One region of the Streptomyces sp. NPDC015139 genome, then DNA from elsewhere that is predicted to be linked to it. Evidence: riboswitches for the same ligand, from Rfam matches in the RefSeq annotation. Region 1 holds a riboswitch; the other holds the start of a gene.
The links. Region 1 has a riboswitch for thiamine pyrophosphate ahead of ACF08B_RS27575 (thiamine ABC transporter substrate binding subunit). Riboswitches for the same ligand answer to the same signal wherever they lie in the genome.
Positions count from the first base shown of each region.

Region 2: it holds a riboswitch for thiamine pyrophosphate, as region 1 does, so the genes downstream of both, thiO (glycine oxidase ThiO) here and ACF08B_RS27575 (thiamine ABC transporter substrate binding subunit) in region 1, are expected to answer to the same signal.

Region 1 is NZ_JBIBUW010000011.1:95,872-100,153, reverse strand. It holds gene ACF08B_RS27585 (Ku protein) at 1-129, opposite strand, end outside; gene rlmN (23S rRNA (adenine(2503)-C(2))-methyltransferase RlmN) at 284-1,390, shown strand; TPP riboswitch at 1,414-1,521, shown strand; gene ACF08B_RS27575 (thiamine ABC transporter substrate binding subunit) at 1,604-2,677, shown strand; gene ACF08B_RS27570 (ABC transporter permease) at 2,716-4,282, shown strand, end outside.
Region 2 is NZ_JBIBUW010000005.1:173,330-177,611, reverse strand. It holds gene ACF08B_RS15745 (Rv2175c family DNA-binding protein) at 1-207, opposite strand, end outside; gene ACF08B_RS15740 (NAD(P)/FAD-dependent oxidoreductase) at 292-1,524, opposite strand; gene ACF08B_RS15735 (hypothetical protein) at 1,557-1,907, opposite strand; TPP riboswitch at 1,961-2,072, shown strand; gene thiO (glycine oxidase ThiO) at 2,070-3,251, shown strand; gene thiS (sulfur carrier protein ThiS) at 3,248-3,460, shown strand; partial or broken gene ACF08B_RS15720 (thiazole synthase) at 3,465-4,256, shown strand.

The DNA of each region.
Region 1 (4,282 bases):
CACCCGGCCCATGTCCTCCAGGTGGTACTGGTGGAAGTGGATGCTGTGGTCCTCCGTGGCGCCGACCACGTTGATCGGCACGGTGACCAGGCCGAACGAGATGGCGCCTGACCAGATGGTTCGGGGCATGACCAACCTCCGCAGTCGCCCCGAGCACCGTCAGCCTATGAGCGCCCCAGCCGCACCGCACGCGGGCCTACGCCACGCCCAGCCCCCTGCTGAGGCCGGTCGAGCGAGCCACACCGCCGGGTCACCCATGTGGATCTGCGACACTGGTAACGCTATGCCTAAGCCCGGAGAACTCATCTTTGTCGCGCCGCGCGGAGCCAAGAAGCCGCCGCGGCATCTCGCCGACCTCTCGCCCGCCGAGCGCAAGGACGCGGTGGCCGAGATCGGGGAGAAGCCGTTCCGTGCCAAGCAGCTCTCGCAGCACTACTTCGCGCGGTACGCGCACGACCCCGAGCAGTGGACCGACATCCCCGCCGGGGCGCGCGGCAGGCTGCAGGAGGCGCTGTTTCCGGAGCTGATGACCGTCGTACGGCATCTGTCGACCGACCAGGGGACCACGCGCAAGACGCTGTGGCGGCTGTTCGACGGCACGCTCGTGGAGTCCGTGCTGATGCGGTACCCGGACCGGGTCACCATGTGCATCAGCTCGCAGGCCGGATGCGGGATGAACTGCCCGTTCTGCGCCACCGGCCAGGCCGGCCTCGACCGGAACCTGTCCACCGCCGAGATCGTCCACCAGATCGTGGACGGCATGCGGGCGCTGCGCGACGGCGAGGTGCCCGGCGGTCCGGCGCGGCTGTCCAACATCGTCTTCATGGGGATGGGCGAGCCGCTCGCCAACTACAAGCGGGTCGTGGGCGCCATCCGCGCGTTGACCGATCCCGCCCCGGACGGGCTCGGTCTGTCCCAGCGCGGTATCACCGTCTCCACCGTCGGGCTGGTGCCGGCCATCCACCGGTTCGCCGACGAGGGCTTCAAGTGCCGGCTCGCGATCTCCCTGCACGCCCCTGACGACGAGCTGCGCGACACCCTCGTCCCCGTGAACACGCGGTGGAAGGTGCGCGAGGTGCTGGACGCCGGGTTCGACTACGTCGAGAAGAGCGGCCGCCGGCTGTCGATCGAGTACGCGCTGATCCGTGACATCAACGACCAGGCCTGGCGCGGCGACCGGCTCGGCCGGCTGCTCAAGGGCAAGCCGGTGCACGTCAACCTGATCCCGCTCAACCCGACGCCCGGTTCCAAGTGGACCGCCTCCCGGCCGGAGGACGAGAAGGCGTTCGTCGAGGCCATCGCCGCGCACGGCGTACCCGTCACGATCCGGGACACCCGTGGCCAGGAGATCGACGGAGCCTGCGGTCAGCTCGCGGCGACCGAGCGGTAATCTGGCCACGTTCCGACAACCTCATATTCCGACAGGGGAGCGCCACAGCGCTGAGAGTGCGGCAATCGGGCCGCAGACCCTCTGAACCTCGCCCAGGTCATTCTGGGTAGGAAGTTCGGTCTTTCACTCAAGCTGTTGCGCCCTGCCCGGGCCCCCTCGCGGGACCCGGGCGGGGCCGCGTCTCTTCCTGGCCAACCCCCAGGAGGACATCCAGTGCACAACAAGACCTTCGTGGCCGTGGCGGTCGGGCTCGGCCTGATCAGCCTGTCCGCGTGCGGTTCCGGCGAGAGCAAGTCGTCCGGTGACAGCAGGACCGTGACCCTGGTCAGCCACAACTCGTGGGCCGTCTCCAAGAAGGTGCAGCGGGACTTCGAGAAGCAGTCCGGCTACAAGCTCAGGGTCCTCGAGGACGGCGACGCCGGTCAGGCGGTCAACAAGGCCATCCTGACCAAGGACCACCCGCAGGGCGACGTCTTCTTCGGCGTCGACAACACCCTGCTCTCCCGCGCCCTCGACAACGGGCTGTTCCAGCCCTACACGGCCAAGGGCCTCGACAAGGTCGGCGCGTCGTACCAGCTGGACAAGGACAAGCACCGGGTCACGCCCGTCGACTACGGCGACATCTGCGTCAACTACGACAAGGCCTGGTTCAGCAAGCACAAGCTGGCCCCGCCGCGGACCTTCGCTGACCTCGCCGAGCCCGCGTACAAGAACCTCCTCGTCACCGAGAACGCGGCCACCTCCTCGCCCGGCCTCGGCTTCCTGCTCGGCAGCGCCGCCGAGTACGGCGACCAGGGCTGGCAGGACTACTGGAAGAAGCTCAAGGCCAACGGCGTCAAGGTGGTCGACGGCTGGGAGCAGGCCTACTCCCAGGAGTTCTCCGGCTCCACCGGAGGCAGGAAGGCCGGCGGTGACCGCCCGCTCGTGGTGTCGTACGCCTCCTCGCCGCCCGCCGAGGTGATCTACGCCAAGAAGCGGCCCGGCACCGCCCCGACCGGAGTCGCCACCGGCACCTGCTTCCGGCAGATCGAGTTCGCCGGGCTGCTCGACAACGCGCGGAACACCAAGGGCGGCAAGGCGTTCATCGACTTCCTGGTCTCCAAGGAGTTCCAGGAGGACATGCCGCTGAACATGTACGTCTACCCGGTGGTGCGGGGAGCCGCGGTGCCCACCGAGTTCACCGAGTACGGCCCGGCCGCCGAGCACCCCGAGACCATGGCGCCCGGGAAGATCGCCGCCAACCGCGACCAGTGGGTCAAGTCGTGGACGTCGCTCGTACTGAGGTAGCCGTGTCCCGGCGGGGGAGCGCGGCGCGGCTCGGCCTGATGGCCCTGCCCGTCGCGTTCTTCGCGCTGTTCTTCGCCTGGCCCGTGGCCGCGATCGTCACGCGCGGGCTGAAGGCGGACGGCGCCTGGCGGTTCGGGCGGATCGTGGACGTGGTCACCCAGCCGGACATCCGGCACGTGCTGTGGTTCACCACCTGGCAGGCGCTCGCCTCCACCGCGCTCACCCTGCTGCTCGCGCTGCCCGCCGCCCATGTCTTCGCCCGCCTCGACTTCCCGGGCAAACAGCTGCTGCGGGCCGTCGTCACGGTTCCGTTCGTGCTGCCCACCGTCGTCGTCGGCAGCGCCTTCCTGGCGCTGGTCGGGCACAACGGGCTGCTGGACGAGCTGTGGGGGGTACGGCTGGACACCACGGTGTGGTCGATCCTGCTGGCCCACGTCTTCTTCAACTACGCGGTCGTCGTCCGCACGGTCGGCGGGCTCTGGTCCCAGCTCGACCCCCGCCAGGAGGAGGCCGCCCGGATGCTGGGCGCCTCACCGCTCACCGCTTGGCGCAGGGTCACCCTGCCCGCGCTCGCGCCCGCCGTGGCCGCCGCCGCCCTGATGGTGTTCCTGTTCACCTTCACCTCCTTCGGGGTCGTGCAGATCCTCGGCGGACCGGCCTTCTCCACCCTCGAAGTGGAGATCTACCGGCAGACCTCCGAGGTCTTCGACCTGTCCACGGCCGCCGTCCTCACCCTCGTCCAGTTCGCCGCGGTCGGCGCGATCCTCGCCGTGCACGCCTGGACCGTACGGCGGCGCGAGACCGCCCTGCGGCTGGTCGACCCGAGGACGACCGCCCGCCGGCCGCGCGGGTTCGGGCAGCGGGCGCTGCTCGCCGGGGTCCTCGCCACCGTCGCGGTGCTGCTGCTCCTGCCGCTCGCCGTACTCGTCCGGCGTTCCCTCGACGGCTGGGGCCTCGGCTACTACCGGGCCCTGACCGATTCCGACGGCGGTACGTTCCTGGTGGCGCCCGTGCAGGCCGTGTGGACCTCGCTCGAGTACGCCCTCGCCGCCACCGCCATCGCCGTGGTGATCGGAGGTCTCGCAGCCGCCGCGCTGGCCCGCCGGGACGCGGGACGGCTGGTACGGGGTTTCGACGCGCTGCTGATGCTGCCGCTCGGCGTGTCCGCGGTGACCGTCGGCTTCGGATTCCTGATCGCGCTCGACAAGCCGCCGCTGGATCTGCGCCAGTCCTGGATCCTGGTGCCGCTGGCCCAGGCGCTGGTGGGCGCCCCCTTCGTCGTACGGACCATGCTGCCCGTGCTGCGCGCGGTGGACGGGCGGCTGCGGGAGGCGGCGGCCGTGCTCGGCGCATCCCCCTGGCGGGCGTGGCGTGAGGTGGACCTGCCGATGGTGCGGCGGGCGCTGCTGGTCGCGGCCGGCTTCGCGTTCGCGGTGTCGCTCGGCGAGTTCGGCGCGACCGTGTTCATCGCGCGTCCCGACAACCCGACGCTCCCGGTCGCGGTGGCCCGGCTGCTGAGCCGCCCCGGAGAGCTCAACTACGGCCAGGCGATGGCCCTTTCGACGATTCTCATGGTGGTCTGCGCCGCCGCGCTGCTGGTGCTGG
Region 2 (4,282 bases), on a different contig from region 1:
GGTCAGGCCCTTGACGACCTTGTCCCCGTCGATGAAGGCGGCGGGGACGTGCAGCGCCCGGTTCTCACCACGGCGTACGGCGATCACCTGGCCCTCCTTGACCAGCTGCCGCACACGCGTCACCTCGACGCCGAGCTGTTCGGCGATGTCGGGGAGGGTGAGCCAGGCGGGGACGAGAGCATCGATCTTTGCGTCAATCTCGGTCACGAGTCCTAGGGTAGGCGCTCCACCCGAGGTGCCGCTCGATGCCGGCGGCCGACCGCGGCGCCGGTCGCCCCGCCCCGGCGCCGATCAGTCGGCCCTGGCGTTCTTCAGGGGGCGGGCCGGATCGGTCAGGGCCTCGGGGTCCATGCGGCGGCCCGCTTCGATCAGACGGCGGCCCTGGGCCAGGTCGCGGGGCCGCCCCACCGCCAGCAGCGCCACCAGCCGGCCCTCGCGCAGCCAGCACACCGACCAGGCGGGGCCGGCCGGGTCGCCGCGCCACACCAGGCGGTCCGCGGCGGCGTGGTGCCCGGCGTACTGCACGAAGCGGCCGAACTGCTCGGACCAGAAGTACGGCACCGGGTCGTAGAGCGCCGGGGTCTCGCCGAGGATGTTCGCGGCGACCGTGCGGGGCCCCTGGAGGGCGTTGTCCCAGTGGTGGACGAGCAGCCGCTCGCCGTAGCGGGCGGAGGGGAAGGAGGCGCAGTCGCCGACCGCGTACACGTCCTCGGCCCCGGTGCGCAGGCGGGCGTCGGCGACGACCTCGCCGTGCGGCCCCAGCTCGATGCCGGAGCCGGCCAGCCAGCCGGTGGCCGGGCGGGCGCCGATGCCGACGACGACGGCGCCCGCGGGCAGCCGGGTGCCGTCGGTCAGCACCACCGCGCCCGGTTCGACGCGCTCCACGCGCGCGCCGGTGCGCAGTTCGGCCCCGCTGTCGGCGTACCAGGCGGCCATGGGCGCGGCCACCTCGGCGGGCAGGGCACCCGCGAGCGGCCGGTCGGCGGCCTCGACGACGGTCACCGCGCAGCCCGCCTCCCGGGCGGCCGTGGCGAACTCGGCGCCGATCCAGCCGGCGCCGACGACCACGATGTCGTGCTGCCGGAGCAGCACGGGCCGCAGCCGTTCGGCGTCGTCCAGGGTGCGCAGCAGGTGCACGCCGGGTACGCCCTCGGTGCCGGGCAGGGTGATGGGTTCGGCCCCGGTGGCCAGGACCAGGACGTCGTAGGGCACCGGGCCCGCCTCGGTGTCCAGCACGCGTTCGGCGGGGCGCAGGCCCTGCGCCTCGCAGCCGAGCCGCAGCTCGACGCCGAGGGACTCGAAGTCGACGTCGAAGGCGGAGCCCTCGGCCGTGCCGAGCAGCACGGCCTTGGACAGCGGCGGCCGGTCGTACGGCTGGTGCGGTTCGGCGCCGATGACGGTCACGGCTCCCTCGAAGCCCTGTTCCCGCAGGGCGACCGCGGTCTGCACCCCGGCCATGCCCGCGCCCACGACGACCACGCGCCGTTCCTGTGACGTGCCCTGTTGCGGTGTCTGCTCGCTCACCCGATCACCATAGACAACTGACGAAACGTCAGTCAGGGGGCGTGCTCGGTGACCTGCTCCACAACGCTCGTACCGCTGCCCGGAGCGGACTCCCACTCCCAGGTCTCCTCCAGCCGCAGCCGGCCGTCGGGCAGCTCCACGACGGTGGACACGCAGTGCCCGCAGGCCGTGGTCCCGTCGGTGCGCAGCTGCACGTACCGGAAGTCCAGCCGGTCGCCCTCGCGGGTCCCGACCAGATGGCCGCGCACGACCTCGCCGCCCGCGTACTCCGCCCAGACCTCGCCGTCCTTCTCGTGGTAGGCGAACCGGGTGCGGGTACCCACCTGACCTGGGGCCTGGTCCGCGACGGGGGCGAGGATCAGACCGTCGAGCGAGCGGTGCATGCCGGAGGGCTCCCTTACGGGTGACGAGCGGGGCGGGCTAGGGTGGCCACCGTACAAGCACTCGCGGGAGCCCGGACGCACCGGGCTGAGAGGGAGGCTGGCGGCCTCCGACCGTACGAACCTGATCCGGGTCATGCCGGCGAAGGGAGGGGCTGGACGCCCATGTCGTCACGTACGTCCGACGTCCTCGTCATCGGGGGCGGGATCATCGGTCTGGTCACGGCCTGGCGCGCGGCGCAGCGCGGGCTCACCACGGCCGTGGTGGACCCCGAGCCCGGCGGCGGGGCCGCGCGGGTCGCGGCGGGGATGCTCGCCGCGGTCACGGAACTGCACTACGGCGAGGAGACGCTGCTCGCCCTGAACCTGGAGTCGGCGCGCCGCTATCCCGGCTTCGCGGCCGAGCTGTCCGAGCTGACCGGCCACGACCTGGGCTACCGCCGGTGCGGCACCCTCGCGGTCGCGCTGGACGCCGACGACCGCGCCGACCTGCGGGAACTGCACGCGCTCCAGCAGCGCTCGGGCCTGGAGTCGGAGTGGCTGTCGGGGCGCGACTGCCGGCGTCTCGAGCCGATGCTGGCGCCCGGGGTGCGCGGCGGACTGCGGGTCGACGGCGACCATCAGATCGACCCGCGGCGGCTGGCGACGGCCCTGGTGGCCGCGTGCGAGCACGCCGGGGTGGTGTTCCACCGCACCTGGGCCGAGCGGCTCGACGTCGTGCGCGAGCGGGCCGCCGGCGTCACCACGGCGGACGGCACCGAGCTGCGCGCGGAGCAGGTCGTGCTCGCCGGCGGAAGCATGAGCGGGCGCCTCCCGGGCGTGCCGGACGCGCTGCTGCCGCCGGTCCGGCCGGTGAAGGGGCAGGTGCTGCGGCTGGCCGTGCCCCGGCGGTTCGCGCCGTTCCTGAGCCGGACCGTGCGGGCCGTGGTCCGCGGCAGCCACGTCTACCTGGTGCCGCGCGAGAACGGCGAGCTGGTCGTCGGCGCGACCACCGAGGAGCTGGGCTGGGACACGACGGTCACGGCGGGGGGCGTGTACGAGCTGCTGCGCGACGCCCACGAGCTGGTCCCGGGCATCACCGAGCTCCCGCTGACCGAGACCCGGGCCGGACTGCGGCCCGGCTCCCCCGACAACGCCCCGCTGCTCGGCCCGTCCGGCCTGGACGGACTGCTGCTGGCCACCGGGCACTACCGCAACGGCGTGCTGCTCACACCGGTCACCGGGGACGTGCTGGCGCACGCGCTGGCCACCGGTGACCTCCCCGAGGAGGCCCGCCCGTTCACGCCCCAGCGTTTCACCGCCCCGCCGCCGGAGCGGCCCGCACGTCTCATGGAGCAGTCCGCATGACCCTCAGCCTCACCGTCTCCGTCAACGGGGAGCACCGGGAGATCGCCCCGGGCACCGCTCTCGACGCCCTCGTCCGCACCCTCACCGCGGCGCCCTCCGGGGTGGCCGCCGCCGTCAACGAGACGGTCGTGCCGCGTGGCCGGTGGGCGACCACCGCGCTCGCCGAGGGCGACCGCGTCGAAGTACTCACCGCAGTCCAGGGAGGCTGAACCGATGGCCGACGACCCCTTCGTCCTGGGCGGTGTGCACCTGGACTCCCGGCTGATCATGGGCACGGGCGGCGCGCCCAGTCTGGACGTGCTGGAGCGGGCGCTGACCGCCTCCGGCACCGGGCTGACCACGGTCGCGATGCGGCGGGTGGACCCGTCCGTGCACGGCTCGGTGCTGTCGGTGCTGGAGAAGCTGGGCATCCGCGTGCTGCCGAACACGGCGGGCTGTTTCACCGCCGGGGAGGCCGTGCTGACCGCGCGCCTCGCCCGGGAGGCACTGGGCACCGACCTGGTCAAGCTGGAGGTCATCGCCGACGAGCGGACCCTGCTGCCGGACCCGGTGGAGCTGCTGGACGCGGCGGAGACGCTGGTCGACGACGGTTTCACGGTGCTGCCGTACACGAACGACGATCCCGTGCTCGCGCGCAGGCTGGAGGACGTCGGCTGTGCCGCGGTGATGCCGCTGGGCTCCCCGATCGGATCGGGGCTCGGCATCCGCAATCCGCACAACTTCCAGCTCATCGTCGAGCGGGCGGGCGTACCGGTGATCCTGGACGCGGGCGCCGGTACGGCGTCCGACGTGGCGCTGGCGATGGAGCTGGGGTGCGCGGGCGTGATGCTCGCCTCCGCCGTGACGCGGGCGCAGGAGCCGGAGACGATGGCCGCGGCCATGCGGCACGCGGTCGAGGCCGGCCGGCTGGCCCGGCTGGCGGGGCGGATCCCGCGCCGCCATTTCGCCGAGGCGTCCTCCCCGGCCGAGGGGCGCGCGCAGCTGGACCCCGAGCGCCCCGCCTTCCCGTCACCCGACAGTCACAGCTCTGC